DNA from 4 places in the Paenibacillus sp. FSL K6-1230 genome. Region 1 is predicted to be linked to each of the others. Evidence: riboswitches for the same ligand, from Rfam matches in the RefSeq annotation. Region 1 holds a riboswitch; each other region holds the start of a gene.
The links. A riboswitch is a leader RNA that binds a small molecule or an ion and turns the genes downstream of it on or off. The one in region 1 is predicted to bind thiamine pyrophosphate.
Positions count from the first base shown of each region.

Region 2: another riboswitch for thiamine pyrophosphate. It lies ahead of MKX74_RS02060 (ABC transporter substrate-binding protein); the one in region 1 lies ahead of MKX74_RS11825 (YkoF family thiamine/hydroxymethylpyrimidine-binding protein).
Region 3: another riboswitch for thiamine pyrophosphate. It lies ahead of thiD (bifunctional hydroxymethylpyrimidine kinase/phosphomethylpyrimidine kinase); the one in region 1 lies ahead of MKX74_RS11825 (YkoF family thiamine/hydroxymethylpyrimidine-binding protein).
Region 4: another riboswitch for thiamine pyrophosphate. It lies ahead of thiS (sulfur carrier protein ThiS); the one in region 1 lies ahead of MKX74_RS11825 (YkoF family thiamine/hydroxymethylpyrimidine-binding protein).

Region 1 covers NZ_JBBOCK010000001.1:2,657,029-2,664,929, reverse strand. Annotated here, with positions in the region: gene MKX74_RS11835 (ABC transporter ATP-binding protein) at 1-1,901, opposite strand, end outside; gene MKX74_RS11830 (ECF transporter S component) at 1,898-2,479, opposite strand; gene MKX74_RS11825 (YkoF family thiamine/hydroxymethylpyrimidine-binding protein) at 2,481-3,128, opposite strand; TPP riboswitch at 3,291-3,401, opposite strand; gene MKX74_RS11820 (aminopeptidase) at 3,472-4,704, opposite strand; gene MKX74_RS11815 (MFS transporter) at 4,775-6,070, opposite strand; gene MKX74_RS11810 (polysaccharide deacetylase family protein) at 6,237-7,085, shown strand; gene MKX74_RS11805 (response regulator) at 7,066-7,425, opposite strand; gene MKX74_RS11800 (hypothetical protein) at 7,722-7,901, opposite strand, start outside.
Region 2 covers NZ_JBBOCK010000001.1:450,099-457,999, reverse strand. Annotated here, with positions in the region: gene MKX74_RS02070 (GNAT family N-acetyltransferase) at 1-412, shown strand, start outside; gene MKX74_RS02065 (pyridoxamine 5'-phosphate oxidase family protein) at 519-950, opposite strand; TPP riboswitch at 1,225-1,337, shown strand; gene MKX74_RS02060 (ABC transporter substrate-binding protein) at 1,598-2,647, shown strand; gene MKX74_RS02055 (MTH1187 family thiamine-binding protein) at 2,696-2,989, shown strand; gene MKX74_RS02050 (ABC transporter permease) at 2,986-3,768, shown strand; gene MKX74_RS02045 (ABC transporter ATP-binding protein) at 3,971-4,804, shown strand; gene MKX74_RS02040 (TatD family hydrolase) at 4,804-5,685, shown strand; gene nfsA (oxygen-insensitive NADPH nitroreductase) at 5,785-6,528, opposite strand; gene MKX74_RS02030 (TetR/AcrR family transcriptional regulator) at 6,525-7,130, opposite strand; gene MKX74_RS02025 (YhgE/Pip domain-containing protein) at 7,292-7,901, opposite strand, start outside.
Region 3 covers NZ_JBBOCK010000001.1:1,325,737-1,333,637, forward strand. Annotated here, with positions in the region: gene MKX74_RS05785 (sulfate ABC transporter permease subunit) at 1-732, shown strand, start outside; gene MKX74_RS05790 (sulfate/molybdate ABC transporter ATP-binding protein) at 734-1,798, shown strand; gene MKX74_RS05795 (sulfate ABC transporter substrate-binding protein) at 1,854-2,924, shown strand; TPP riboswitch at 3,054-3,151, shown strand; gene thiD (bifunctional hydroxymethylpyrimidine kinase/phosphomethylpyrimidine kinase) at 3,262-4,059, shown strand; gene thiM (hydroxyethylthiazole kinase) at 4,123-4,944, shown strand; gene thiE (thiamine phosphate synthase) at 4,922-5,590, shown strand; gene tenA (thiaminase II) at 5,722-6,381, shown strand; gene MKX74_RS05820 (hypothetical protein) at 6,559-7,005, shown strand; gene MKX74_RS05825 (MurR/RpiR family transcriptional regulator) at 7,128-7,898, opposite strand.
Region 4 covers NZ_JBBOCK010000001.1:3,317,920-3,325,820, forward strand. Annotated here, with positions in the region: gene MKX74_RS14395 (C40 family peptidase) at 1-240, shown strand, start outside; gene MKX74_RS14400 (response regulator transcription factor) at 392-1,102, opposite strand; gene MKX74_RS14405 (thiazole biosynthesis adenylyltransferase ThiF) at 1,208-2,224, opposite strand; gene MKX74_RS14410 (hypothetical protein) at 2,209-2,433, shown strand; gene thiS (sulfur carrier protein ThiS) at 3,031-3,234, opposite strand; TPP riboswitch at 3,549-3,657, opposite strand; gene MKX74_RS14420 (OmpL47-type beta-barrel domain-containing protein) at 3,903-7,901, opposite strand, start outside.

The DNA.
Region 1 (7,901 bases):
AGCACCGCCTTTCCCTGCTCAGCCCGGCTACGTAGTGCTTGCATCAGCTCCAACGATGCATATGCGTCCTGCCCATAGGTAGGCTCATCACAGATTAGAATACGCTGGTCATCCATGAGCATAGCTGCGACGCTCAGCCTGCGCTTCTGCCCTTGACTAAGGGAAAATGGACTCATATCACGTTGCTCCTCAAGTCGATATTGCTTCAGTACAGCCTCCACCCGCTTCTCGATCTGCCCTTCTGACCACTCCTGTCGCAGTCTAAGTGTATAAGCTAACTCGTCATAGACGGAATCCGTCACAAATTGATGCTCTGGATGCTGGAATACCAAGCCAATCTGGCGTCGCAGTTCCTCCTCGCGCCAATCATCCATGCTCCTGCCATTAACGTATACATGCCCTGACGCCGGAGCAAGCAGGCCTGTTAGGAGACTAGCAAGCGTAGACTTCCCAGCACCGTTCGGACCTGCCAACGCCACAAATTCACCTTCATGAACATGTAGCGACACATGGTGTATTTGATGTGTTGCTTGTGTTGCTTGCGTTGCTTGCGCAGGTTTTGCTGATATCTCAACATGTGCTGACTTTCGTTTCTTTAAGAAGCTATAACGACGCTTAGGGCTTCTTCCATGGGAATACACCAGCTCATGTGCTGCAAGCAACAGCTTCGGTGGCTTTCCAGATGAGTCGAATACGCCTGTTGTCGATGTATTGGCTGCTGCCAACTCGCCTGCTCGGGATTTCTGCTGAGCGGATATCATATGTTCCCTGATTGAAGATACAGCCTTCAGAGCTGCCTTACGGACCTGTTGGGGCTGGATACTCCATAATTGCCATAGCTCATTGAGGGTCAAAGGAAGCGCGCCCTCCACTGCCTGCCAATCCCCAATTTCATGCTGGCTTAACAGCAATTGCTCGTATTCAGCACTCCTTTCAAGAGTCGGCGTTTGGGTATACCCTACTTCAGTAACCAATAGCTTGGAACTACTTTCCTTGCTCATGGGTACGTTCATAACCTGCTGCTTGGTACTCTCGGCATCACTATCTGTGCTGACCCGCCCAGCAAGCTCTTTAATAAGCTGACGATGCAAAGTAACAGCTCTGGGCTGCCAAATACCAAGCTCTTGAGCCTTCGATGAGTACCTTCTAAAGTACTCGTGAGGCGATCCTTGATAGAACAGACTCCCCCGTTGATCAAGCGCGGCAATGCGATCTACGGCATACATCCATTCATCCAGTTGGTGCTCGATAAGCAGTACTGTCAGCTCTTCGGCCTGCTGGATCTCACGAATGCGAGCCGCCAGTGCGGTAGCAGCAATGGGGTCCAGATTCGAGGTTGGCTCATCCAGAATCAGAATTGAAGGCCGCAGCACCAAGGCACAGGCAATCGCTAGCTGCTGCTTCATTCCTCCAGACAGACTGTGAATGTAAGCTTGTCTGTAATCGCTTAACCCAGCCAGCCCCAGTGCCGATACGATACGAGCTTCCATCTCATTTCTCGGACAGCCGATGTTCTCCAGACAGAACGCCAGCTCCTCTTCCACTCGCAGCATACAGAATTGACTATCCACATCCTGAAAGACAATCCCCACCCGCTGAGCGATCTGAGCAGGATTGGCCTCTAGTAGCAGCTCGTTGTAGAGCCACACTTCCCCACATACAAGGCTGTCAACCGCATGCGGATAAATTCCATTCAAACAGAGCGCCAGTGAGCTTTTCCCACCACCACTGGGACCAAGAAGCAATAGCAATTCTCCCTGTACCAGGTTCAGAGATACCTCATTGATGATTTCAGAGCTGCCTTCCTCGAAGCACATAGACAGCGCTCTAGTCTCTAGGGCATAGCTTGGGGTGCAACTCACTCTCTTCTCCGTTCCAGTTCTCCTCTTATCCTGTGTCATGCCTTGTATGCGCTCTGCGAACGAGTCTTGGCAATCGGAAAGCTGCGTAACACTCCTGTTGAAGCCAGAGCATCCGCGATCCATTTACCCAATAAGCCAGCAAGCAATGCCCCACTAATGATTCGTACAATCAGCATAGCAAGCACCAGATCCATAGACAGAGCTGCAAAGCCTGAACGGAAGTAGCCCCAAATGAAGCTGAATACAGCTGCCCCCATACCAGCCAGCATAAGTACAGCCAGATTATATCGACGGTAGCGGAAGGCTGCGAATACCACCTCAGCGCCAAGTCCCTGAATAATTGCTGACACAATCAGAATCGGTCCTACGGTATTCCCGATTAGCACCTCTACTATTCCGGCAATCGTCTCAGACAACAGGGCTACCCCTGGCCTACGAATGATATAAGCAGTAATGATGGACACGATGAACCAGATGCCGAAGATGACCTCATACCCCATCGGTCCCATGAATCCCGTCAGAACATTCCCTACCTGCAAAAACAGCAAGTATACGACCGCGAACACGACAGATAGCGAGCTGAGCACAATAATATCCCGAAGCTTCCAAGAGGACATCTTAGGCTTCCTCCTTTCTTGCGCGAGAAGAAGGACTGTTGCAGGAGAGATTCACGGTCATGACCACATGAGATACACTCTCTTGTGTATGAGTGAATGACTGCTCCAGGGTAGCGAACACCCAGTTAGCATCACCATCCAGCCTGCTCGCATAATGCACACCTCCACCGAAGGTTCCATGCTCTTGAGCGATCTCTACAGCTCCGTATATTTTTTTCATGTAATCGGTAGTTCCCATCGGATATAGCGCGAACTGAGCGGCTGTCTGAATAGGAATTGCTGCACTGTTCATCTCATTCATTCGCTGATCATTCTCGGACATGAATACATCCCCCTCCGTATCCCCTGGGCAACCGATGGAGAACGTACCATTCAAGACGACATGCTCTCCGCTATTCGCCGCCTGCAGGAAGATCGCCTTCGTGACATCGAATACATGCTCCATTCGTCCACGTATACAGGTACTGACATCATCCGTCTTGCTCCATACTTTGGAAGTGTCTACCTTGCTCAGAGCATCCATGATAATGTCCACGAAATGATTGCTCATGGGATACAGGGAGAAGCGACAGCCTACAATTCGACTTGTCCCACATGCTTGTCCCTGTACACTTTGTTGCTGCGTGCTTCCTTCAGCCTTGCTGCTCATGGTGCTTCCTTCGTTCATTTTGCTCAGCCTCTTTCCCATAGAAGATTCGTTGGAATGCTTCTGTGACAGCTACCCGCACGAAAAAACCGCACGCTGTATGCGTGCGGCTGTACAATGACCTATAGGTAATCTAACACTAGTAATAGCATTAGCCTAATAATTCTGTCAGTCACTGCACTTCCCCACGCTAGTATGATCTAGATCGGGTAAGAAGGGTTAACCACGTCCACCGGACAGGTCTCTCAGCCAATAAAGGCACCCCTAGTGCATGTCTCATTCAATTGTATTCCAATCGGTACTCATTATACAGGGTTTCCCCTTGTTGTAAAGGAGAAATTAGCAATTAGTACGCCCAGTTCCCTTTACGGAATACCGCTTCCACCGTACCATCCTGTAATTCTCCGTCAATATCCATCTCAGCTGAGCCAATCATAAAGTCCACATGTGTCAAGCTGACATTGCAGCCACGACGCAGCAGCTCCTCCTCCGATAGCTCCGTTCCACCCTTCATCGTTCCCGGGTAGGCGCTTCCCAAGGCCAGATGGCAGGATGCATTCTCATCCACACCTGTATTGTAAAAGATACGGTTCAGATTCGAGATGGGCGAATCGTGAGGAACAAGCGCTACCTCTCCAAGGTACTGCGCACCCTCGTCCGTCGCTAGTAGATTCTTCAGATGCTCCTCACCAGACGCAGCGGAGTATTCAACAACCTTACCATCCTTGAACGTCAGCTTCAATTGCTCCACCAATTGACCATTCAAATTGAGCGGCATGGTACTTGTCACGACTCCGTTGACTCCATCACGCTTCGGCATCGTGAAGACCTCTTCGGTCGGCATATTCGGCACAAAGATATCCCCACGTGCGTTGGGACCACCGCAGGCCCCCCACAGATGCCCTTCAGCCAGCTCGACCTGCAGGTCCGTTCCTGGTGCGCGGAAGTGAAGCTTCTTGTAGTTTTTATCGATTAGCTTGATCTGCATGTCTCTCAGATTAGCCAAATGCTGCTGCCAGTTCTCAATGGCATTTCCCTCGCCTACCCGGTTCATGCGGAAGATCGTATCCCACATGACCCGAATACGGTCCGCTTCAGGAACATCGGCAAATACCTTGTCCGCCCAAGCCTTCGTTGGCGCCTTGATCAGACACCAGCTAATCTTGGAATTACGGGTATATTCGCTATATTTGCGGCGTGCCTTGGCTGCCGCCTTGTTCGCTCTGGATACCTTCGACGAATCAATCCCTTCGAACAGGTCAGGATTAGGCACCTTAATGAACAGCGTCGCACCACCTTCCTCGGCGAACCGCTCCAACATGTCGGCTTCCCACTGCGGATAGAAGTCAAAGACCTCATCAGCGCCGTGTTCGAATTTGGCCTTGGCCAGCTCATCATCCTCCAGGTCTACGTGCACATGCTTAGCGCCAGCCTTGTAGGCTTCCTTGACAATGAGTCTTGTCAGTTCCAGTGTCTCCACAGGTGCAGTTACACGCAATGCCTGCCCAGGCTGAATATTAACGCCGACCTTGACGACAAGCTCGGCGTATTGTGCCAGTAGCTGTTCAAAATTTTCCATTACAGCATTCATCTCCGATTCATTAACATAGAATTCAAGGCAAACCTCGCATTCTATCATATCGAACATTTCAAGATTTCGCCAGCAAGACACGTCTGCCTACCGTCATGGCAAGCAGCAGCAAGAGAATTCCAATCCCTGTAGGAAAACCATATAGCTCAATCCAGCCCAGATGCTCGGGAAGGTCTTTCATGCGGTCATACAGCAGCCCGCCAATAAGCGGTCCCCCGAAGGAGGCAAGCCCCGTCATACTGGAATACATCGCAATGAACATTGGCCGTTCACTCTTGGGCGTATCCCCAATGGTAAAGTTAAAGGCAAGCTGGTTGAACCCACCCACTCCGATGCCGAGAAAAATATGCGAGATGAGCAGCACAACAAGCGCCGGTGCAAGCGGGAGTAACAGCCATGACAGGCAGGAAGCGGCGATCAACGGCAATGTCCAGAAGAGAAGACGCTTATTGCTGTATCGCGCATTCAGGTTCCCCCAAAAGTAGAAGCTAATCATCATTGCAACCGTTTGCACAACCGTGATAATGGATACCTGACTATAGCTAATTTGTAGCAGTTCCAGCATGGCGTAAGAATATAACGGCACAACCAATGTCTGCAGCAGCAGCCAGCTTGCCAGAAAAGCAGAAGCCCGCATGAAGCCTGAATCCTGCAGTGGCTTGCGCAGCATAGGTAAGTAAGCGGTTTCCTTAGAGCGTTCAAATGGCAAATCCGGATAAAAGAAAAACGCCACAATATTGGCCACTGCACAAATCCAGATAGGGATAAATAACAGCAAGAACCCCGTCTCACCAGGGTAATGATCCAGCAGTATGCCACCTGAGAATAGACACACACTGCCAAGCGCATTCAGGATCGTATTACGGATACCAAAATGTCTTCCTCTTACTTTGGCGGGAACAATATCGCTAATCATAGATGTCCAGAGCATACCTGATACGGCACTGGCCGAGAAAGCTATCGCATAGACCGTTATGTAGACCCCTACCCATAAAGGCTTGGGGAAAATAAATGGAATCAAGCCCGTGCTTGCCCAAAGGAGGCGATGAACGATGATGAAGCTGATCAGCGTCCATTTTCGGCTACGAATGCGCTGAATGGCATATGCAATATAGAGCTGGCCGATGTTCACAAGTGTCGTGATGGCCAGTACGAAACCGATTTGACTAGACGTCGCCCCCAGATAAAGCAAATACCCTGTCAGGAACGGCCCGCCAAGCAACGTCTGAAAAATCGTCGAGGGAACACCCTCCCATGTAGCAATACGAAGATGACGTCGCTGCTCGGACAGCTTTCTGCGCGGCTTCGGACGCTGGGACGGTCTGTGCTGTGTCAACAGATGTTGAATAACCATACTCTCCTTTGGCCTACTATGCATTCCCTTAGGCATAATAATTCGACTTCTCCCACCTATTCTACTCACGCCCATGCTCGTGTCAATGATCATTATTTATCACTGTATAACACTTTTTTGTCATCGCTAGCCTTCGCACTTTCACAAGGCTTGGAGCTGCTAATTGATGGATGTATACGTGGTTTCCATTTCAGGGATTCTATATAACGTTGTAGTGCAGAATACCAATAATTCAAGGGGAGTGGTTGTATTGTTCCGATGGATGTCCATCATTTGCTCCATGCTATGCTTATCGTTAATTGCTGTACCGAATAGCGCGGCGACAGCTCCCGTCAAGAAGGACCGCTTCTATTATGAAAATAAAGGCGAGGTCTATTGGGAGGTACGGACAGATCAAAAGATGATTGCACTAACATTCGATGACGGGCCTGACCCGCAGCAAACCGTTGAAATTCTCGAGATCCTGAAGCAATATGATGCAAAGGCAACTTTTTTCGCGGTGGGAGAGAAAATAGCCAAATATCCGGAGATTGCAAAAAGAATTGTTACAGAGGGGCACGAGCTTGGCAATCATACATACCACCATAGGATGTTCCGGCTTCCAGCGAATGCAGAGGCAGTGAGAGCTGAGATGGACCAGACCGAGCAGGAGATTGTACGGGCAACTGGCAGCCACTCTTCGCTATTCCGTCCACCAGGCGGTATTTATGATGAGACGATTGTCAATGTGTCGAAGGAAATGGGCCTAACCCCAATCATGTGGTCCTGGCATCAGGATACACACGACTGGAGTAGACCTGGAGTTCGTAAAATTGTTAACAAGGTGCTGAGGAACGCCCATAACGGCGATATTGTGCTGTTCCATGACTATGTCAGTGGAGGCTCACAGACAACGACGGCCCTGAAGGAAATTTTGCCAGAGCTTCTGAGACAGGGCTATCGGCTGGTAACTGTATCCGAGTTGATTAAGCCACCTATTATTTCTATCCCCGACCCTACTTCAACAGGTTCGTGATGCTTTGCTTGATTTTGTCATTCTGGAACGGCTTTACGATGAAGTCCTTGGCTCCCGCCTTGAAGGCTTCGATGATCACCTCATGCTGGCCCAGTGAGGAGCAGATTAGTACCCTCGCCTCTGGGTCAGCCTTGACGATTTCTCGCACAGCATCAATGCCGTTCATCACAGGCATATTGACATCTGTGGATACAAAGTCAGGCCTCAGTTGTAAATACAAGCTTATCGCTTCACGACCGTTGCTCGCTTCGCCAATAACCTGATGCCCCATTCCAGTAATAATATCCTTCAGAACATTGCGCATGAACATGGAGTCGTCCACAATAATACAAGTAGCCATTTGTTTTCCCCTTCCGAAAGCCAAAGACAGATAACAAGCACGAAGACTGTAGCCTATCCGTTGGCAGCTGCATATATGCTCAATATCGGAGAAAATGTGGGGAACTTGATAGATAGGCAAAAAACGCGACCGGGGTACGATATTTGTAGGTCTTTATATCTCGGCACCCTGTTCGCGGACCTGCAGAGACGTACACAAATACGTACTCACGGTTCGTCACCTCTCAATCAGCAAGCAGGGTTCCATGTGTGAATGCGCATCTGTGCCCCTGACTATTTTCACGCTGACATGTGATGTCATCCGCCTGAACGACTCACACGTTGATAGGCCTGGATGAAGGCCTTGGGATCATCCCGCACCTGATACGAATAGACACCCGTGCCTGTGTGCAGGTAGAGCAGTCCCCCTTCGCCGAGCTTGCGGTAGGACATATCAAATATCTGCCGTAGCGAAAATTCACGATACCGAGTCACGAC
Region 2 (7,901 bases), 2.2 Mb from region 1:
CTATGAAATCCCAGAAAATAAACAGTTTTTGAATGCTGTATTGCAAAGAGAAGACATTGGTGAGCTACGTCTACGATTAGGAATTATTTTGAAAGAGACCGGGGAATTTATCGGTTGGTGTTGTTCAGGAATTAAGGAGGAATTACCAGCGCCAAATCGAGAAATCATGTATGCAATCTCTAAGGACCATCGAGGTAAAGGCTTCACAACCCAAGCCTCACAAGGAATGATCGAATATTTATTTGGCCATACAGACGTTGCAGTGCTTAGTGCTGTTGCTTTATTGGGTAACGTTCCATCAAATAGAGTAATACAAAAATGTGGATTTAGCTTTCAGCACATTATCGATATTGATCATGAAAAGTATAACTATTATACACTTCATAAAAAGGATTGGGCAGTCAACCGCTAGAGAAGACTTCCACAGCCCAGCAATCATCTTTTAGAAAAAATCTTTTAGAAAAATTAATAAGGACCGCCAGGATAATTCCTGACGGTCTTATTAACAACCTTATGCTTTACTTCTCCCAGACCTGGCGCTCCATGCCCTGACCTGTGTACTCAATACGAGCAGGTGTAATATCCAGAATCACATAATCTGGGTCATCCGGGCCTGAGAACCACTGCTTCAGCTCATCGTTCCACAGCTCATGACGCAGTGACTCCTGCTTCGTAATCTCACAGGTCCCCTCGACCTCAACAACTTCCTTAGTACCTCCTGCTTCATAGCCAAGCAGCAAATACACATTCGGATTGTCCTTGAGCTCTTCCACTTTATGTGTCTTGCGACTCGTAGCCAGATGAATATTCAGACCATTATTGAAAAGGGCCATGTAGCGCACCTTTGGCTTGCCGCCTTCGACAGTACCTAGCGAGCAATAAGAATTTTGCTCCAGAGCCTTGATGATGCTTTGCTCCAGTTGTTCACGATTTTTTGTTGCTGTACCCATGATCATCCGCTCCTTTTTGTTGGTATTATTCACAACATTTGTTCGAAATGATGCATCACTTACTTGTACCCTGTCTATTCTGCCTTGAACCGAATCCTGAACCTGAGCCCTTGAACCGAGACCGATGTCACCGCTGTATAGAGAAAGCCCCTAGGCAACATATCTTCTGCCCACATCAACTATATCCCACTATGGACAGCTGGAGTGGAAAGGCCTATAATTACACCTGTGCAGACACATATCTACATATGCTGGCTGTAGCACAAAAAATTCATAACCCTGTCAGGGGTGCTGGAATCGGCCGGCTGAGATTGTGTCCCGCAAATGACACTGACCCTTTAACCTGATCTGGATAATGCCAGCGTAGGAAGCCTTAGTCCATGTCCATCCCGTTCGATGGCCATGCTCCTTATTCATCGCATACGTCCCGGTCCGGGGCGTTTTTTTGTGTTCGCTCGGCAGATGTACAGATTCACTCCAAATTAGGAGCTGCTAGTCCCATAGAGTACCCATCGTTGAAGAATACTATGCTTAACCTGCGGGTAAAGAAAAAAGGAGAGATGCTCTACATGACACAATTACGAAGCACTACACGATCTACTGGTACTTCAATTTCTTCTAGCACAAGAACAGCTCAACAGCGGCGGATGTCTGTTAAATGGACAGGGACGGCCCTTCTGATGGCTCTTCTGCTCTTGCTGAGCGCTTGTGGAGCCGCAGCACCTACATCACCGGCTGGCGAATCTGGGGAGTCCTCCAGTCAAGGAGCCTCGGGCTCCACTCCGGAATTGAAGGCTATCAAGGTCGTACTCGACTGGACGCCGAATACGAACCACACAGGATTATACGTAGCCCAGCAAGAAGGTTATTATGAGCAAGAGGGGCTGAAAGTAGAGATTGTGCAGCCAGGATCTGGCGGAGCCGATCAGATGGTCGCTTCCAACGCGGTTCCTTTTGGCATCAGCTATCAGGAAAGTGTGACTCAGGCTCGTACACAGGATGTACCACTCGTCTCCATTGCCGCGGTTATTCAGCATAATACGTCAGGCTTCGCCGCTCCGGTGGATCGCAATATCCATTCTCCCAAGGACTTTGAGGGAAAAAGCTATGGCGGATGGGGCTCCCCCGTTGAAGAAGCAGTGATGAAATCCATTATGGAGACTGAGCAGGCCGATGTTAGCAAGGTGAAAATGGTGAACATGGGGAGTGCAGACTTCTTCACCGCGGTCAAACGAGATATTGATTTTGCATGGATTTTCTACGCTTGGACAGGAATTGAGGCGGAGCTACGTGGCGAGCCGCTTGATATGCTATATGTCAAGGACTACTCAGACAAGCTGGACTACTACACACCAGTCATTGTAACCAATGAACAGACAATCCAGAATGATCCCGAGCTCGTAAAGGCCTTCATGAGAGCTACAGCCAAGGGCTATCAGTATACGATTGAGCATCCTGAGGAGGCAGCAGACATCTTGATCCAGGCCGTGCCAGAGCTGAACCCTGAGCTTGTTCGCGCCTCTCAAACATGGCTGAGTCCCCGCTATCAGGATGACGCCTCACAGTGGGGCTTGCAGAAACAGGAAGTATGGCAGGGCTATGCCGAGTGGATGTTCGAACGCAAGCTACTGGATAAGGAGCTTGAGGTAGATAAAGCATTCACGAATGACTTCCTGCCGCAATGTCAAGGACAATAACGGTGACAATAATGGATTAAAAATTCAACCAAGAAGGTGAGAGTTAACATGGCAGATACATTGCTTAGCATTCAGGTTATTCCCAAGACTCCCGGTGGGGAGGATTCCATCCCTTATGTAGACCGTGCTATCGAGGTCATTCAGCAATCCGGCGTCAAGCACGAGGTTCATCCGCTGGAGACTACGATGGAAGGAAACATCGACGAGCTACTGAAGGTAGTTAAGGACATGCATACCGCCCTCATCGAGGCGGGAAGCCCCAGCGTGATCTCTCAGATCAAGATCGCACATAATCCGAAGGGGATCAGCATGGATCAACTGACTGAGAAATATCGTCCATGAGCCGTAGGGGACCTTCACGGAGCTCTTGGCTACAGCGCGTGTGGCCGCCACTTGTGGCGGTCCTCTTCTTTTTGGCGCTATGGCAGGCTGCAGCGACCTTCCTGAACATTGAGGCCTGGCTGTTACCCAGTCCGATTCGGATTATATCCGAAGGGGCAGCTCAATCAGCCCTGCTCGCTGGACACACCTGGGCGACCGTCAAGCTGATGCTCGGGGGCTTCGCCATTGGCTCAACAATCGGACTGCTGATTGCCATTGTGCTGCACATGATTCCATTTTTCAAAACATCGCTGTATCCTTTGCTGATTCTTAGCCAGAATATTCCCATTATTGCGCTCGGCCCGTTGCTTATGATCTGGTTCGGGTTCGGACTTCTGCCTAAGCTCATGGTGATCACACTCGTCTGCTTCTTCCCGGTTGCTGTTGCAGCCATGGACGGATTCATGCAGACAGATCGCACCATGATGAATTACATGCGAATGTCAGGGGCCGGAAGGTTGCGGATATTTGCCAGACTGGAGCTCCCTCATGCGCTGCCGTCGGTATTCTCAGGCATTAAGATCGCCGCTACTTATAGTGTCATGGGCGCCATTATTGCCGAATGGATCGGCGCAGATAAGGGTATCGGATACTACATGCTATTGCAAAAGGCGGCATACCGTACTGATCTCGTATTCGCAGCCATCGGAATTATTGTGATTCTGAGTCTGCTTATGTTCCTGATCATTATATTGCTGGAGAAGTGGCTGGTCCGCTGGCAACCACAACGCAAGCAATAGCAGCAAGCACAGCCAGTAGTCGTAGCTAGCGGTCATAGCCAGTGATCATAGATAGTAATCAATGTATTCATGAAAATACGCACGAAAATGCACCAATGATGTGCACTACATCATGACACGACGTGCATCAATATCATCACATCTACATTGTAGTCTTTTTGAATTAGTGAGTAAGTGAAAGGGTTCAAGGAGGAATGAGCAGATGAAGACAGAGCAACCGCAGGCCGCACTTCAGGTAGACCGGATTAGCGCCGGCTTCCACAGTCGTAGTGGATGGCTACCCGTAATACAGGACCTCTCCTTGACGGTGGAGCCAGGACAGTTCGTATCCATCGTAGGACCTTCCGGTAGTGGTAAAAGTACGCTATTTCATATGATCGGGGGACTCTTGACACCGCAGGAGGGTCGGATCTTCATGAATGGTGCAGAGGTAACGGGCGAACGAGGACATATCAGCTACATGCCCCAGCAGCCTGCACTTTTCCCATGGCTCACGACCCTGGATAATGTCCTGATGGGACAAGATAATGCACCAGTCCAGCGGAAGCAAGGCCGCGCCAAGTCGCGAGCTGAGTCACGAGCCGAGGCCAGGCGGCAGCTGGCCGAGATCGGATTGGAAGCCTTCGCGGATGCCTATCCGCACATGCTGTCAGGGGGTATGCAGCAGAGGGCCGCGTTCCTGCGGGCATTGCTGAGTCCACAGGAGCTGATACTGCTGGATGAGCCATTTAGCGCGCTGGATGCCATGACCCGCAGTGACATGCAAAGCTGGCTGCTGCACGTATGGGAGCGGCACCGGCGTTCCGTCCTGTTCATCACCCACAGCATTGAGGAAGCATTGCTGCTGTCAGACCGCGTCTATGTGCTCTCGGCACGTCCTGCTACGGTACTGCGTGTCGTTGATGTCCCCTTTGCCCGGCCACGCCGGGAGGAGATCATGCAGCAATTGGAGTTTACCCGGCTCAAGCAGGAGCTGACCCTGTCGATGAAAGAGGAACGACAGAAATCTGTGCAGCTTGCTCAGGGGGGATTCTGATGAGTGAACAAGCATCCCGTCCCCCTATGCAGCCTAACACTGGCCTGCACTGCACTGGAGTCACTCATGCTGGCAACAGTCCAGCAGCCTCCAAGTATAGCTTAATTGATACACATATTCACCTGGATCAATACTTACCCGAACAGCAGGTAGACATGATTCGTCAGATGGATGCTGCAGGCGTGCAAGCCCTTCTGTCCGTGTCTATGCATCTCGCCTCCAGTCGCAGCAATCTGGCATTAGCACAGCAATATCCGGGCAAGGTGCTACCAGCCTTCGGCTACCACCCTGAGCAAGCTCTGCCGACAGCAGACGAACTGGCGGAGCTATTTCACTGGATCGAGCAGCACCAGGACCATATGATTGCTGTCGGTGAAGTCGGTCTCCCCTATTACCTTGCACAGGAAAAGGCTGCTCAGGGAGAAGTGTTCGACCGGACGGGATACATTGAGCTGCTAGAGCAATTCATTATGCTCGCCGCCCGTTATCGCAAACCCATCATTCTCCATGCTGTGTATGAGGATGCCGAGATTGCCTGCGATCTGCTGGAAAGGCATCAGGTGCAGCAGGCTCATTTTCACTGGTTCAAGGGAGATATCGCGACCGTTCAACGAATGGCAGCCAATGGATACTATATCTCTTTCACACCCGATATTGTGTATGAGGAGGAGATCCAGGCGCTGGCACTCCAATATCCTCCCCAGCTGGTCATGAGCGAGACAGACGGTCCTTGGCCGTTCGAGGGTCCATTCGCTGGACAGACTACCTCTCCATGGATGGTGAGCGAGGTCATACGCACCTATAGCAAGCTGCGGGGGATGCAGGAGCCGGAGGCCCGGGCACTTCTTCATGCTAACGCCTGTCGGTTATATGGGCTGTAAGATATGGACTGTAAAAGGCTGCGCAGGCTTGTTGCACCGTGATTCACGGCGCAGCAGCCTCACATCACAGCATTCGATCGGCCTAGGGGCAAGTTGGCTCTAGAACTTCATGAATCCTTTGCTATGCAAATAATCCCTCAGCTCCAGCCGTGTTGGCTTGATGAGTCTTGCGGCCATATTCTCCGACCAGGAGGCTGTCCGCTGCCCACCTGTGCGTTCCGTAATGTACTGGACCATCGTCTGGTCGTACAGCTTCACAGCTGCCTTGGACTGCTCGCGATCATAGCCATTCATATGCAGCACACCGGACAGCGGCAAGCGCGGTTTGCTGCCGACCTCTTGGTCAGGCACACCGATGCACATGCCGAAGACTGGATACACAAGCTCTGGCAAGCCGAGCAGCTCGGATACCTGAGCAATATTCGTACGAATGCCACCGATATAGACAATTCCAAGTCCAAGGGATTCAGCGGCTATGGCCGCATTTTGTGCAGCCAAGGCCGCATCAATAGTAGCAACAGCATAGTTCTCCGTAGAGGATACCTGCGACTGAGCCTCAGGCTGATGCCATTCCACAGTCTGCTGTACACGGTACAAATCTGCACACCACACCAGAAATACTGGGCATTCCGCTACATAGGCCTGTCCTCCTGCCAGCTCGGCAAGCTGTCTCTTCAGCTCATCATCTGTGACGGCAATGGCTGTATAGGCCTGCACATTACTGGAGGTCGAAGCCATCTGGGCGGCTCCGACGATCTGCGCCAGCTGCTCCTCGGTTACAGGCTCCGGCTTGAACTTTCTGACTGAGCGATGATTCATTAACAGCGCTATCGTATCATTCATGCGGGTTTCACTCCTAATCCTTGTAGAATAAAAGCTATCGTCTGATCCACAATCTCATCCTGAGAGAAGTTCTCCGGCTCAAGAATGGACTCCAGTTGTCCTCTCCGCTTCTGGGAGATCGACGCATGAAGCACGAGCAGCAGCGCCTGATTCAGAGAACGGTAGTTAAACACCCCTTGCTCGCGCCCCCGCTCCAGCACCTGCTTGACCCTTTTCCAGATCGGCAACAAATACTTGAGAATATACTCCTGTCGCTCCGAATGCATTGTCATCTCTTGCTGAATGATGTCACTCATTTCCTTGTCCCGCATGGTCGATTCAATAATGCTGCGCAAGAGGAGCACGAGACCCTCGACTGGACTGATTGCAGCGTAGTCAACGTCTCTCAGCTGGTTCACATGATGAAAACACTCAAAAATGGCCTCATAAACCTTCTCCTTGCCTCCAAAATGGTAGGATACCATGGACACATTGACTCCTGCCAACTGACAGATTTGTCTAACACTTGTCCCATCATATCCCTGCTCGGCGAAGCAGCTTTTGGCCGTTAACAATATGCGTGTTTTGACATCTTGCTCTCTGTGCTCTGGTAGTGATGACATACAGCGTTCTCCTTACAGCAATATTTACCTCGTATTATGTTACTTTATGGACCAATACGCAAGTAAGCGGCACAGATGGATTCTGCACCGCCTACGCCCCCCCTTACATTACGTTATTCCCATTACAATGGGGCCAATTCACTGTAAACCAGAGCCTGGTCCTATACGGAAGAGTTCATCGCTGGTGCAGTAGCTGCTCTTGCCTTGGCTCCACGCAGTGCACTGGCTGTACATCCGATCAGCAAGGAGATGAGCAATATCAAGAGCAGCATCCATGAAGCCTTTGAAGCTCCCATGCCTCCCAATTGAATAGCTGTAATCCCCTGAACGGCATAAGAGGCAGGAAGCCATTCTCCAATCGTTTGATAAAAGGGAGATAGCAGCTCTCTTGGTACCATCGCGCCAGATGAGACCAGCTGCAAAGACAGAACGATAATATTGAAGAGCATACCTGCACTACCGAATACGATGAGAAAGAGCTGGGCAAAGAACATGAACGTTCCTACGAACAATGCCTGGAACATCCACAGCTTCAGGAAGCCCTGCTCTGCCTGTCCACCTAGTATGACGACTAGCGTAGAGCCGATCAAGGCGATCAGGAGGCAAGAGACCACGTTAATGATGATTCTAGCTCCAAATTTCTCATACCAGGTGAACGCAGCACCGAGCATTCCGGTAGCCATCTGCACATTCAGCCCCATAATCATGACACCTACATAAGAAGCAAGGACAAGCATCATGGGCACCATCTGATTGTTCATTCCCTGTACC
Region 3 (7,901 bases), 1.3 Mb from region 1:
CGAATTATATTCGGAGCCTTCGATCAGGGGTGGAGCGGCTTCGTGACAGCCATGCTTCGTCCAGAGGCGCTCCATGCGCTGAAGATGACAGGCTTGATTGTCCTCGTCGTAACTTTGATGAATACCCTATTCGGAATGATGACGGCACTTTATCTAGTGAGAGCAGGCTGGTTAAGTGAGCGTGTCAAAAACGTCCTGAATAGCATCGTCGATCTGCCGTATGCTGTGTCGCCTGTCATCGGCGGATTAATGATCGTCCTGCTGTTGGGACCGGATAGCGTTATGGGAGCCTTGTTCGAGGATAGTGGCTTCAAGATCGTATACGCTTTCCCAGGCATGGTGATTGCTACACTGTTCGTGACCTTTCCGCTCATGGTGCGTGAAATTATGCCTGTGCTGCAGGAGATCGGAGCGCAGCAGGAAGAGGCAGCTTCCACCTTGGGCGCTTATGGCTGGACGACTTTCTGGAAGGTGACCTGGCCCTCCATCCGCTGGGCGGTTATTTATGGAGTTGTGCTCACTGTGGCACGCTCTCTTGGGGAATTCGGTGCAGTGCTGGTTGTATCCGGAAATATCATGAACAAGACCCAGACAGCGACTACACTGGTGTATCAGGATGTAGAGAACTTCAATGTAACGGCGGCCAATGGCCTGGCTTTAGTTCTGGTGGCCTTCTCGGCAGGTCTCTTGCTGCTCATGGAGCTGGCCAAAAAAAGAAAGGGAGTGCACTGATATGCAGCATGTGGAGGTTCGTCAGCTCAACAAGCATTTTGGACAGTTTCACGCCGTGAAGGATGTGTCATTCGAGATTCGTAAAGGTCATCTCATTGGTCTGCTCGGCCCCAGCGGCGGAGGAAAGACTTCGATCCTGCGAATGCTTGCCGGGCTGGAGACGCCGGATACCGGGGAGATTGTGTTTCACGGACAACGGGTGAACGAGCTGCCTCCGCAGGAGCGTGGTATCGGCTTTGTTTTTCAGAATTATGCACTCTTCAAGCACATGTCCGTCTACGATAACATAGCCTTCGGCTTGAAGGTGAAGAAGCTGTCCAAGGCACAGATCAAGGAGCGTGTCACAGAGCTGGTGGAGCTAACGGGCCTCGCAGGCTTCGAGCATCGCTACCCTCATCAATTGTCTGGCGGCCAGCGTCAGCGTGTGGCCTTTGCGCGTGCATTGGCGCCGGAGCCTCAGCTATTGCTGCTGGATGAGCCGTTCGCCGCGATTGATGCAAAGATCCGGCAGGAGCTGCGTACATGGCTGCGGGAGCTGATTGAGCGGGTAGGGATCACGTCGATATTTGTGACACATGACCAGGATGAGGCCATCGAGGTGGCGGATGAGATCATGATTATTAACCAGGGCAGACTGGAGCAAAAGGGAACACCTTGGGATATTTACAAAAATCCAGGCACGCCGTTCGTTGCTTCCTTCATTGGCGAATCGACCATCGTGGAGGAGGCGTCAGCGCTCAGGGGCTTCGAGGAAGCCGCAGGAGCCGGGATCAAGGCGCTAATTCGTCCCGAGTATATCGAGATGGGGCTGGATCACGAGTTCACACTGCGCTCCGCGACAGAAGAAGGTACGGTTCATCAGCTTCATTTTCGCGGGAGTGAATGGATGGTTGAGGTCGAGATCAAGGGCCAGCGTCTGATTACCTATCGTTCGCTGGAGAAGGAGACACTCACACCAGGTCAGAATGTGCGTGTACTCATTCACCGGGCGTATTTATTCAATGAAGAAGGCAGCTGGATGGTTGAGAACAGGCTGAAGGAAGATCCGATGCCGATTATGATCTAATAGAACATGTATGGGATGATTGTGTAACTGAGATGAACAGCAAGGAGTCTGTGCCATGAGAAGGAAGCTGGTTGGATACACTCGCCATATAGGGGCTGCACTGTTCTGTCTGCTATGCCTGGGGGTTTTGTCGGCCTGTACAGCGGCAGAGTCTGATTCTGTCAGTGATCAGCCTACGCCTGGGGATACGGCTGATGTTACGCTGGTCATTGGTGCCTATAGCGTGGTTAAGGATGCGATGGCAGACCTTCTGCCACGCTTTCGTGAGGAGTACAAGGAGAAGACCGGGCAGACGATTCGCTTTCAGGAATCTTACGAGGCCTCTGGTACACAGGCACGGGCGATTGCTGGTGGCTTTGAGGCAGACGTAACGCTGCTGGCTATGGAAGGTGACGTGCAAAAGCTCGTTGATGCAGGGCTAGTTGCTCCCTCCTGGAAGGAACGGCCATACGGTGGAATGGTTACTCGCTCAATTGTTGTCATGGGAGTGCGGGAAGGCAATCCGCTCGGTATTCGTGATTTTCCGGACCTGACGAAGCCAGGTGTGAAGGTGCTATACCCTAATCCGAAGACGTCAGGAGGAGCACAGTGGGATATTAATGCGCTCTATGGTGCCGGGCTCAAGATGTCCGAACGTCAAGGGGAGAAAAGTCCCGCCGCAGCCAAGCAATTCCTGGTCGATGTGCACCGCAATGTGGAGTCCCTGGACAAGAGCGGACGGGCATCGATGGCGGCTTTTGAATACGGTGTAGGCGACGTCATTATTACCTATGAGAACGAACTGCTGGCTCGCATCGCCAAGGGCGTAAAATACGAGGTGATCATTCCACGCGACACAATCCGTATTGAGAATCCGGCAGCGATTGTCGATGCCAATGTGGAGAAGCACGGGAGTCGTGAAGCTGCCGAGGCACTTCTTGACTATTTGCAGTCAGATGAGGCGCAACGGATCTTCGCGAAGCATGGTTTTCGTTCGGTTAATGAGCAGGTGCTAGCAGCTGAGAAAGAGCGATTCCCTGACCCGGTGGACCTGTTCGACATCGAATATTTGGGCGGCTGGGATGCCGTGCGCGAAACACTGTACTCGAAGCGTGGAGTATGGTATCAGGTGCTTGCTGGTCTGTAGCAGTTCCCCAGTTCCCCAATCAGGGGCTACTCAGGGTCAAATCTGCATTGACTATATTAAATAGCTGTTGATATACTAGACTCACTTCAACTTCGGACATATTGAACATCTAAGATCATAATTGAATACTACCGTTTGCAAGGGAGCCTTAACCGGCTGAGAGGGTGTTACACCGACCTTACCTGATTTGGATAATGCCAACGTAGGGACGCAACGATAGAATGCTATACATGGTTAGCTCGTGCTATACCATTGTACTAGTTTATTTTGTCAGCGAAACGTCCTACGGATGTTTCGCTTTTTTTTGTCATTGAACATGGAAAGGAGACTAACACATATGAAAACTGTATTGACCATTGCTGGCTCTGACCCCAGTGGTGGCGCAGGAATACAGGCAGACTTAAAAACGATGACCTGCTTGGGCGTATATGGGATGAGTGTCATTACAGCGCTGACAGCCCAAAACACGACAGGTGTAGTTGGAATTTTTGAGTCTGAACCGGAGTTTGTTGGGCAGCAGTTAGACTGTGTTTTTACAGATATAAGACCCGATGCTGTCAAAATTGGTATGGTATCCAATGCCGCTATTATCCGCTCCATCGCAGCTAAATTACGGCAATATCAGGCAGAGCATATTGTTGTAGATCCCGTCATGGTCTCAACAAGTGGAAGTGTATTGTTGCAAAATGATGCACTCACCGCGTTAAAAGAGGAGCTATTCCCCTTGGCAGAAGTGATTACCCCGAATCTGAAAGAGGGAGAGCAATTGTGTGGCTTCGAGATTAACACGAAGGAGGACATGCTTAGGGCAGCTGACACGATCGGATGCAAGCTCACAGGTGCAGTTGCCCTGAAAGGGGGGCATAGTCTAGTGGATGCTGATGACCTTCTCATGATGGATGGCGAGTCTTACTGGTATAGGGCAAAACGAATAGAAAATATCAATACTCACGGCACGGGCTGTACGCTGTCTTCTGCAATTGCAAGCTTTTTAGCCATGGGACACAGCCTTCCGGAGGCTTTCGACCGTGCCAAGACGTACATCACCGCCTGCTTGCATGCGGGTCTGAATCTAGGAGCAGGCAATGGGCCTTTGCACCATAACTATGCTATTGCAGAGGGTGGCAGTAAATAAGCACATATCCTATCGAATCACAAAATGGATACAAAAAATTGATAAACGAAAGGAGCCATAGCAATGAATCCATCCCAGTACCTCACTCCTGTACGAAGCAACAATCCATTAGTACATTGTATTACGAATTATGTAACCGTTAACGATTGTGCAAATATTCTTCTGGCTGCCGGAGCTTCCCCCATCATGTCTCACAACAAGCATGAGGTCGCAGAGCTGGTGGCTGCGGCCAATGCGCTGGTCCTTAATATGGGGACGCTTGAGGATCTGGAAGCGATGCTGGTGGCTGGTAAAGAAGCGAATCGTCTTCAACGTCCTGTCATACTGGACCCTGTTGCGGCAGGAGGTACATCTTTAAGATTAGATGCTGTACATCAGCTTATGAACGAAATACAGTTTACCGCCATACGTGGCAACGCCTCGGAGATTAAAGCGATCGCCTTTGGAAAAAAGCTGGGTAGTGGCGTAGATGTGAGTACACTCGATCAAGTGACCAAGGAAAATCTTCCTCAAGCAGTGGATGTCGCCAGTATGCTTGCTCAAAAAACAGGAAGTGTTATTGCCATATCCGGTGCAATGGATATCGTAACCGATGGATCACAGCATGCCATAGTTCATAACGGCTGTGCAACGATGGCACGGATCACGGGCAGCGGTTGTATGCTTACGTCCTTGATTGGAGCATTCTGCGCAGGCGCATCGGAATCTAATTTTGAGGCAACGGTAGCTGCGATGGCCGCCATGGGTCTATCTGGTGAGCTAGCAGATGCGCGTCGTCTGGAAAATGGAACCGGCAATGCAAGCTTTAGAACAGACCTTATTGATGCCATGTTTAATCTGACGGAACAGGTGCTGGATCGGGGTGCTCGCATTGAAATGGTCTAAGCAAGCTCTGCGATCATCCATGCTGCTGTATGCCATTACAGATCGACGATGGCTGCAAGGCCGTTCCTTAGCACTAGTGACCGAAGAGGTGCTCCAGAATGGTGCAACCTTTCTGCAATTGCGTGAGAAGGAGCTGCCCTTCAAGGAATTTTTGGCAGAAGCGATTGAACTACGCCGCCTTGCACAGCAATATCATATTCCCTTTGTAGTCAACGACAATATTGAAGTCGCCCTGGAATGCGGGGCAGATGGTGTTCATGTGGGGCAATCCGATATTGTAGGGAAGGATGTTCGGTCCTTGATCGGCCCAGATAAAATTCTTGGCATTTCCGCCAATGGAGTAGCTAGCGCAAAGGATGCAGAAGCAGCAGGAGCTGATTATATCGGGGTCGGAGCTGTGTTTAACACCACTACCAAAAACGATGCAGAGTATTTAAGCATTGCTGACGTACAAGAAATTGTAGATGCCGTAAGCATCCCTGTCGTTGCTATTGGGGGCATTGATGACACGAATGTGCTACAGCTCTCGCGCAGTGGGGTAGATGGTGTCGCAATCATTTCTGCTATATTTGCACAGCCACATCCAGGCGCAGCCACTGCACATTTACTACAGCTAGCACAGCAAATGATCTCACAGCGCAGCTAAGCCATGCTGCTTCCTAGTCACGGGAGGGATGGCTTGATGGATGCTCAATAAGATATATACATGATTCGTACATTGTACATGCATCATACCCTACATCATCATACCTACATTATGGATTGGAGGAACACCTGATGACTATTACAGAACGACTATACCAGGCGGCACAGCCTGTGTGGAAGGAATGTCTACAGCATCCCTTTGTTACAGGGATTGGGGACGGCTCCTTAGTTGTAGAGCAATTTCGCTATTATTTGTTACAAGACTACTCATATCTGTTCGAGTATGCCCGTGTATTTGCACTAGGGATCGTCAAGTCGCAGGACCCCAAATTAATGCAGTTCTTTAGTAAAAAAGTAGACAACATTCTCAATGGTGAAATGAAAATTCATCGTTCTTATATGCAGCGGTTAGGAATTACGGAGGATCAGGTTTTTCAGGTACAACCAGCACTGAAAAATGCAGCCTATACCCATTATATGCTCTCTGTCTCACATGCTGGTGGCGTAGCAGAGGTGCTCGTATCCATATTAGCATGCTCATGGAGTTATGCAGAGATTGGCCAAGCTCTTGCCCGAAAGCCTGGCGCAGCTGATCATGCATTTTACGGTGAGTGGATAAAAGGATATGCATCCTCGGAGTATAATGAGAACAATCAATCCCTTGTGACGTTAACGGACAAGCTATTAGAAGGCTGTAGCGAGGAAGTTTACCAACGGATGGAGGATATTTTCGTGATGTGTAGTCGGTTTGAGCTTGATTTTTGGGAGATGGCATGGAGGCTTGAACGTTGAGTTTGCTAACGCTTCAACCAGGAAAAGGCACAGTTATAGGTATAGGTAAAAAATGGTCACCGAAAAAAGGAGTTTCGGCTTCGTCATTGCCAAGCTAATGTGACTGGAAGTAAGATAAGGAAGATGAGGCAGTAGAATGGCTGCTGCATTAGTTAAGGATGTAAGGGGAACGAATGCATGAGTACTGTTGTTAAAATATCTCAATTTACAGCCATCCGTCTGGAAAATGCCCGCCAGCGCGGCATGTCTGAGGAAGCATTACTTCAGGCGATTCGTGCGGAAGACACCGCAGCCTTTGACGCCGTCGCTGATGAAGACCTGAGCTATACCGATCTGTTCACCTATGCGAAGGAGCACGGGGAGGAGCTGGAGACAGCAGTCACGGAGGGATATCGGATCACCTTCAATACACGTGGGGGACTCGGCATCTGGATCTCCAAGCGGTTCGGCTTGCAGCCTGACGTCGATTTTACCGTTGGAGAGGGCGTTATTTCAGGTCTGCTGCTGAGCAAGGAGCAAGCTGAGGTACTGGAGCAACGACTGGCTGCAAACTGGGTTGTAACGGACACCAATGAGGCGGACAAAGGCGTAGAGCTGACGCTCAAGCTTCGAGCACTGGCCTGATCATTAGCCCTGAGCAAGGGACGTATTTATAGGGGAAATAAACAAAGAGCTCTGTTACCACAGCAATTGGGGTACAGGGCTTTTTTGCATTGCATGAAAGTCGGTTGTTCAATTTCAGTCGTTCATTGCAACCTTTGACTCATTTTTTCCTTATGATATTGTTCGAATTCATAGGTAATAAAATCAATAATATTGTGTACGAAGCTGGAGGTGAAATGATTAGTCTCCCTGAAATCCTCGATATAGGTTGAGATATGGAAATCGGATTGCTGACTCAGCCAGTTCTGCTGGGTATTGGTAATGGAGATCACGGGAATCTTCTTAAGTAAAGGTATCGTTAGTGCTTCCTTGAGTGCTAGATTCTCACCAGAGTAGGAGAACACAATTAGCAAATCCTCAGACTCCAACTTCTCAACGACCGCGCTGGTTAAATGTGTTCCGATATCTAATGGGATCAAGCTCATACTGATGCCGATCTTGAGGAAGTTACGTTGCAGCACCTGAGCTTGCAGCTGCTGTGTGAGTCCGGTAGATAGCAAATAAATTCGCTTGCTGCTGGACAATCGGCTATACAGCTTTGGCAGATCTGTCTGCTTTACTTTATTCAATATATGAATTAGCTGCTGCCCCACAACTTCAATCGAAATGTTCTGAGCTGTACCGAGTTCATGGTTGTCCCACTCAATCAGGTATTTGAATTCCGAATAGCCTGAGAATCCCAGCCTTTGTACAAAGCGAAATATGGAAGACTTCGAGGTATAGCTTTTTTCAGCTAGCTCCACGATGCTCAGCTTTGGAATTTCTGCTTTATGATTCAAAATAAAAGATGCAATTTGTTGGTCCAGTTCATTAAGTTTTGCATGGTTTTTTTCCAGTATATGTTCGAATTTCATCTG
Region 4 (7,901 bases), 660 kb from region 1:
AGAACATCGGCTGCTCAATCCAAAGAAGGCAAAGCGGTATCCAAGTCTAATCTGCGCAAAGGAGACCTGGTATTCTTCTCCAGTGGCAGTCGTGCCACCGGGAAAAATGTAACTCACGTCGCAGTGTATGCAGGCAATGGCAAAATACTTCATACCTACGGCAAGCCAGGTGTGACGATCTCCGATCTGAACTCCGGTACATGGAAGAGAACCTATCTGAAGGCTCGTCGCGTACTTTAGTCCGCCCTAATGCATTATAGTAAGTAGTACAGAACAACTTAGTCCGAATATCCACCAAAAACAAAGTGCTCTGCATGGCTGCCAACAGCCAATGCGAGCACTTTTTCTATAATCATGAATTTGCGTTAGTTTTTCACAAATAAGCTTGTACTCATTCGGGCTGAGCAATATAATAGCCTATCCCGCGCTTGGTGCGAATTAGCTTTTGCCTATGGCCGCGATCCAGCTTCTTCCTCAAATGTCTTATGTAGACGTCCACCACATTCGTATCAGAGATATAGTCATGCTCCCATACATGTCGTAGGATTTCGCGACGACTGCATACCCTGTTCACTTGCAAAGCAAGATACAGCAGCAGATCAAATTCCTTGGGCGTAAGCTCCACTTCAATTCCAGCACGCCACACTTGTCTAATTTCCTGGTGAATAATCATATCCCCGATCTCCAGCTCACTCTGCATACGATGCCTCGGGCGGGTACAGCGTAATACATTTCGTACTCTTGCCAAGACAATTGAGGTATCCTCTGCAACATGAACTACGTCCTTGGCACCAGCCTCGAAGCTGGCAACTACATTTTCAGGGTCGTAGCGATCTAGTAGGAAAATTACAGGAATGTGCGGAGCGCACATCCTCAGCGCAGTTAAAATATCCTGTGGCAGACTCTCCAAAGATAACCTTCCCTTAACCTCCATCAGCATGATATCCGTACTCATTGCTTGCAGCCAGTCTACAGCCTCTTCACGATGGTGTATAGATTTCACTTTATACCCATCCGCTGTGAGCGCCAGTATAATCTCCATTTTATCCTCTTCACTCAGGATCAGGATCATGTCCTCCAATACTCTCACCCGTTTGCTCAATCTGAGCCTTCCTTCGTTTAAACACAAGCCCGTCTCTATACTCCAAAGGAAAGCTCGTCATCAGTATGGGTAGATTCACTCTTGGACATTCAGGGAGCGCTAGGCTTAACCAAAATATCGGTGATAGAGACTTCTAGCTCGCGCAATATCCTTGGTGCCATGAATCAGTGCACGACCATCCGGGAACAGCACAATTCGATTCTCTCCAAGATCCAGTGATAGCAGAAACGGGTTCAATGTTACTTGAGCACCCGCTTTCTCCAATTGCTCAGCCATATCCTTGAGCGAAATCTGTAGCTTGCGCGAAGGTCTGATCTGAACTGTATCTCTCCCGCATAGCACGTCTGTTTTTTGTCGGTTGGCCGCATCCAGATAAGGATAACGCGGGGCTGGTCCACAGGATGGACAGTCCGCTTTTTTTGCATTATTGACCCCAATCGCTACATGCTCATTTCGCCAAACATCAAATGAGAGTAGCTTGTCTCGTAGTACATCTTCATGCCCGCTGAGCAGCTTCAGTGCTTCAGAGGTCTGATGTGCTGTCACGAGTTGTACAGCCTGTGGCAAAATACCAGACGTATCGCATGTATCTCCACCAAGTGGAACACTACCCAGCAGGCAGCTCAGACAAGGCGTTTTCCCTGGTATAAATGTATAAGTAATACCGTAGCTTCCCACACATCCACCATAGATCCAAGGGATGCCATACTTACAGGCAATATCGTTTATCAGTAATCTTGTATCAAAATTATCGGTCGCATCCATGATGATGTCTGCGCCAGCAATGAGCTCTTCCAGTTCCTCCACATTTACATCCAGCACGTGCGCATGGATCTTCACCGAGGAATTGATGGCAGAAAGTCTATTAAGAGCAGCAATCGCCTTTGGCGTTCGTGAGATCGCATCATTCTCATCGTACAGCTGCTGACGCTGTAAATTACTCCATTCGACATAATCACGATCTGCAATCGTTAAGGTACCAATGCCTGAGCGGACAAGGGTTTCCGCTATCCCTGTACCCAGGGCACCCGCACCAATGATGAGTGCATGCGAGGTTGATAGACGCCGCTGGCCCTCACTCCCGAACGGAGCAAAACGGATTTGTCTTGAGTACCGTTCCATATCATAAGCGCTGTCAGCCTGCTTGTGGTCTTGGTAGTCTTGGTGGTCTTGGTGGTCTTGGTAGTCTTGGTGGTCTTGGTGGTCTTGGTGGTCTTGGTGGTCTTGGTAATCTTGAATTTCACTTGGTTCTGCTGATTCACTCACGTACATACCATTCCTTCCGATGGGCTGCTTGCCACAGCTTGTGGCTTGATCATAATCATTGCTAGCTTAGATCCGTATCTACCCCTAAGAACAACGGAGCTTAATTGGATCTGTTCCCTAGTTCTACTCCCTAGTTCTACTCCCTAGTTCTACTCACTGGTTCTACTCACTGGTTCTACTCTCACAAGTCTACTCGTTGACTTTGCTATTGTTAAGGAACCAGCGAACTCTTGATAACAGTAAGGAGCGGAAAGTGGAGCGCGATAACTGGCCCCATTTTGTCCTTATTTTTGTCCGTACTTTTGTCCCTATGCTACAGCGGAGAGGAACAGATGACGGTATGCAAGATAAGGTTAATGCAAAGGAATGACTGATCACTTCTACACTTAATCATATCATACAATTCGGGAACCGGGGGAGCTGTGCAATTGTTGCATCCTTCTCATATGGAACACCTGAAATATTTCGTGACAGCCCATAACACTAACAGGTCAGTATGTCTTGATAAATCCCCTCTGCTTCAGTTTCAATCATCGTACAATTAATGCAACACTTTCACCTTTAGATGCTTCAAACACGTGTTTGTGTATATCCAGATATACAAATACCTGTATCCAGCAGTAATCAGGAGCTACTCTGTTTGAATATTATGTGCAACATGTTTAACCACCGCCTACAAAATGGACAATCTCTATTCGATCTCCGTCACACAATACTGCTTGATGATGCATATCCCGCACCAAAATTCTCCGATTGAGCTCTACTACAACAGTCTTCACCTGTAAATCGAGCTCGCTCAGCAGCTGATCAACCCGATTAATATGTGCTCCGAACGTCATGTCTTGCCCATTAATCTTTAGCCTCATGTTTTTATCTCCTCCTATTCAAAATATTAGCAAGCCAAAACTTACCCTAGTAGCTTTATGCCCCCTTTTCCCTCTGTAATGACATATACTTCTATCAATAATTGCCCCTTTCACATTACAAAGTACTAGTCCCGAGCAGTAAACAAATATGAAAGTAAAGGGAAAACAAAAAACCACTTTCCAGAAGGAAAGTGGTGAAATAAGCTCAAGGATATACAATAGACAGGCCAATGCGTATACCCGTAAGACCCAAAGCCAATACGCACAAAACCGTAGCTTATACAAAGTAAGCTCAAGTCAAGCTGTCTAAATGCATCCAATTATCACCACTTCCCTACGCTGGCATAATCCAGATCAGGTGCAAAGGGTCCGGAACACAATTGTTCCATCTCAGCCAGTTGCTCGGCTCCCCTAGTGTTGTCTTTTTAATTATTCATTTTAGCTGCAGATCAATAACGGGTAGTTAGGAGAATACATGATATTCTCTTTTAACAACGCTTATTAACTAAATGATCAAACTCTTATAACTAGTCAAGAATGACTATATACTGCTTCACATTTTATTGTAGAGCTAGTTAAGTTCAAATCTTGATCCGAATTGGAAGATGATGTAATCGTATCATAACACATTGAAAATTGTAAAGTGCTGTGCGGGTAGCCTCTACGTCTCAGTTCAAATAATGCAGCAAATTATAGATCATCTCGGCTGCCTCTGCACGAGTCACGTAATGCTTCGGACGAAAAGTTCCGTCTGGATATCCCTGAAGCAAGGAGAGCTGTGTGAGTCCCAGTACTTCTTCTCGGGCCCACCCTGCTATTAGAAGCTCATCATTATATCGCTCTTCTCCCCCTGCCGTTCCGTCTTGCTCAGTGACATTCCCAAGCATTTTAGAGGCCTGTTCCCTTGAAATCAATTGATCAGGAGCAAATACATCATCCGAAAACCCCCGTGCTACCACATGCTTAATTGCCGATTTCAACTCTGGAATATACCACTCAGTAGGCTGAATATCTTTAAACGTTAATATCGTATCCTCTTCAGGCAACTGTAGGGCACGAACTATCATAGCTGTAAATTCTGCTCGGGTGACCTCCCGTTCCGGCTCATACGTCCTGTCAGAAGTTCCTTTTACAATACCTCGGTCAGCTAGTTCTTGTATTTTGGCACGATTGAAAGTACGCTCGATGTCTTTAAATCCTGCACCAGAAAAATTGCTACTCTCATCCCCTAAATCTCCCTTTGGGGCTGGTATGGTAACTAGTGAATCTTTAATTTGTGATCCAGCATTTATAACATTGTCTTCCTTAATCATCTCAGTGGTAGCTGTCATAGGAGTAAATGTCTTAGCACTGGACTTGGTACGTTCCTTAATATTCTTCGTTGAGCTCCTAGCCCCTTGGCCGTTCTCCGTCCAGATGTCCAGTTCGTAACTTGTTCCACTCTTCAGCGGCTCCCATACAAACACAGGATCTCTGCCTTTGTAAATGACCATCCCTTTATTCATAATGACAATCGTATCGTTAGGTTGGGTATTTCCGACTGTTATCGTAATAGAAGTGTGCTTGGATTCCACCTCAACTGAAAATCCACTATCAGGCAAGGTTTCAAAGCTAACCTCATAAGGCTCGCTAGTGCCACTGCTATTCACAGGCTCAACGCTGACGACATGACGCTCTGAACTGTCAAAGCCTTCAAAAGAGTATGTCAAGTCCATCGTGTCGCCTAACAGCTTTCCATCTAAGTAAACTTGGTAATAATCCGCTCCGGATATCTGATTCCATTCTGCGGTAGCCCTTGACGTTGTAATGTCCTTCATCCATACATCGTTCTGCTTTACAGGGCTCGGATATGTCCTCCAGTAGAATTCCCCTGGTAACCCGTTACCTGACTCATTTATAGCAATGACCTTATACGTATAGTTAATTCCAGGTTCAAGTTTCAAGACTGACATGCGTGCCTCGCTCACAACGCCAAGCTCCTCTTTCCCTTGGTAAACGATGTACTTTGTTGCACCTTTAACAGGCTCCCATGTCAATGTGAACGATCGGTCTTCTGGATTTTCTGCGGTAAAACCCACGACCTGTGTTGGTTGTGTAATAAAACGTCCCTTTAAACTCTCTCCGAATCCAGACGTATTCCCAGCAGTAATTTGAAAATGATACGTAGTTCCTCCGGTTAATCCTCGAACAACAAAATGGGTGCCCGAAACCGTATATTTACGATCATTCACACTGATCTTATATGTTGTAGCTCCATGAACGGGTGCCCAACTAATCACAGCTGAGTTCTCCTTAATATCGCTTACGTTTAGCCCTCCAACCTGATCTGGCAGTGTAAGGCCATAAGTCGAGCTTGTTACACTTAGTCCGCTACTATTTAGTGACCGGATACTTATGTTCGCTGGTGTACCAGCGGGTAGGTTCGGAATCGTTGCTTGAAGCTCATGTGCCCCAAATACGTATTCTTGCCCGCCATTGACCACCATTCGGTAGCCAGATGCTCCTCGAACCTGATTCCAGGCAATCAACAGCTCATTACGCCGAGCTTCGACTACAGTTAAGTTATCTACCATCCCCGGCAAGGTGAGCACATTCATGTGACTGTACGCACCTGAACCCGTAGTATTAATGGCTGAGAGACGATAGTTGTACGCCGTTCCAGAGGACAAGCCTATATCTGAAAATGCTTCATATACAGATTCTGTGACAGGTGCATTATTGCGATCCAGTGCATAGTAAGTTGCCGTTGTCACACTATGCCAAGTTAGGTCCACGGAATTTTCGCCAATCGAAACCGATTTGAACCCATCAGGAGCGTCTGGGAGCGATAAAATCGATTGACTTGTGGTGGGGCCCTCTCCAGTAGCATTGATTGCCGACACCGTAACATTGTAGACTGTGTCCGGCTGTAAGTTCACGATCGGTTGATATACGCTAGTGGTTACCGTTTGATTATATACTTCTTGCTGAGAATCCATGTTAAAGGCTACAATTCTATAACTATCAGCTGACTTTACTGCATCAAAGCTGACTGTGATATGTCCAGCCTCTCGTTCTACTGGATATAAAGACAGATTCCTTGGAGCTGCTGGTAAAGTAAGTAGACGCACTGGATGGCTTACTGCTTCACCCACGTGATTTCGAACCGTTACCTCATACTCATAGCTCGTACCCGAGGATAACGAATGATCTACTGCCCAATCCCCAGGATAAGTGAGATTCACGCCTTGTCCATTGGAAAGATTACGCAATGTGTACTCATACCCGCCTGTAAAGCTCTTCCCGCTAGGAAGAGTCCATTGAAGGGCAGCTTGATTGAGGCCGATAGATTGCACGGAAAGCTCTGGTGCTATAGGTGGTTGCTGCAAATGCAACGCTGAAGAACTAGCTACCGTACTGTTCCCTACGTTATCCTCTACTTTGGCATGGATGTACCAAATACCTTCTTGCGTAACATTCACCTGGAAGCTGTTACTGCTTGCTAGCTCCCAGCTATCAGGTTCTTGTGGAGAAGAAGTAACTTGATAATAGCGCCGATCTGGGTTGATGCCTGAGCCATGATCTTGATATTGAATGGTAGCTTTAATCATCTCTTGTGACCATCCACGCTGTGATGGGCTAATATGAATGACTGGATCGGTTTTATCGATGCGTACCGTCGTAGTCGTCTCCGCACTGATGTTGCCAGCCTCATCTACTGCACGTGCAGTAATAACCGTTATTCCGTCCTCAGTAACTTCCCCTTGCTCTCCAGACACATAAATCCCATTACCAAGCTTATACTCGTACCGGAGGCCTCTTGTGTCCACAGAACCTGAGATCTTAAACTGAACGCTTTCTCTTGTGTGGTTGTTCGTGGACAAGCTGATACTTGGAACGGTTGGTGCTGTTCTATCAATGACTATCGTACCATTTGTAATGCTGCTATGATTACCTGCAAAATCAGTACTACGCGCAAATATCTGATGCTCGCCTTCTTCAGTAACGGTAATCGGTCCTGAATAGGTCTGCCAAACAGAAGTGGCCCCCACTTTATACTCTGTCATCTTCACACCACTCACCGTGTCTGTTCCAGGTAAGATTGAAAATTCAACATTTCCCGTTGTATCACCAGTCGTATTTTTTTCAATGATTGGCGAAGTTGGAGGTGTTATATCGATTTTCGCTTCCGATGAAGCTTCGCTACTTACATTACCTGCATGATCCCACGTCCGGGCATATACCGTTTGACCCTCCTCACTAAGGAGGATCGGAGTGGTGTAGGTTTCCCAGTTACCCGTATTAATCCGATATTGCGTCTCTTTAATTTCACTACCACCTGAATCTATGCCATGTGTAATGTTGATAGTGGTGTCCCTACTCTGCCAATCGGATCCGCCTCCGTGCACAAGAGTTGGCTTCTGCGGTGGAATCTTATCGATCTGGGTATCCAGACTAGCCACAGTACTGATATTTCCCGCCTGATCGAAAGTGCGTGCATTCACGATAACACGTTCACTGACCGTTAAAGGAGTTGTATAATCTGTCCAATCCCCATTATTGATCTGTACTTGCGATTTCTGTATCCCACTCGGGCCCACCTGACCGTTGGTAATTGTAACCATCTTGCTTCCGTTATACCAGCCACCATGATCTGATGTAACCGTTGGTGCTGACGGGGTTGTTTT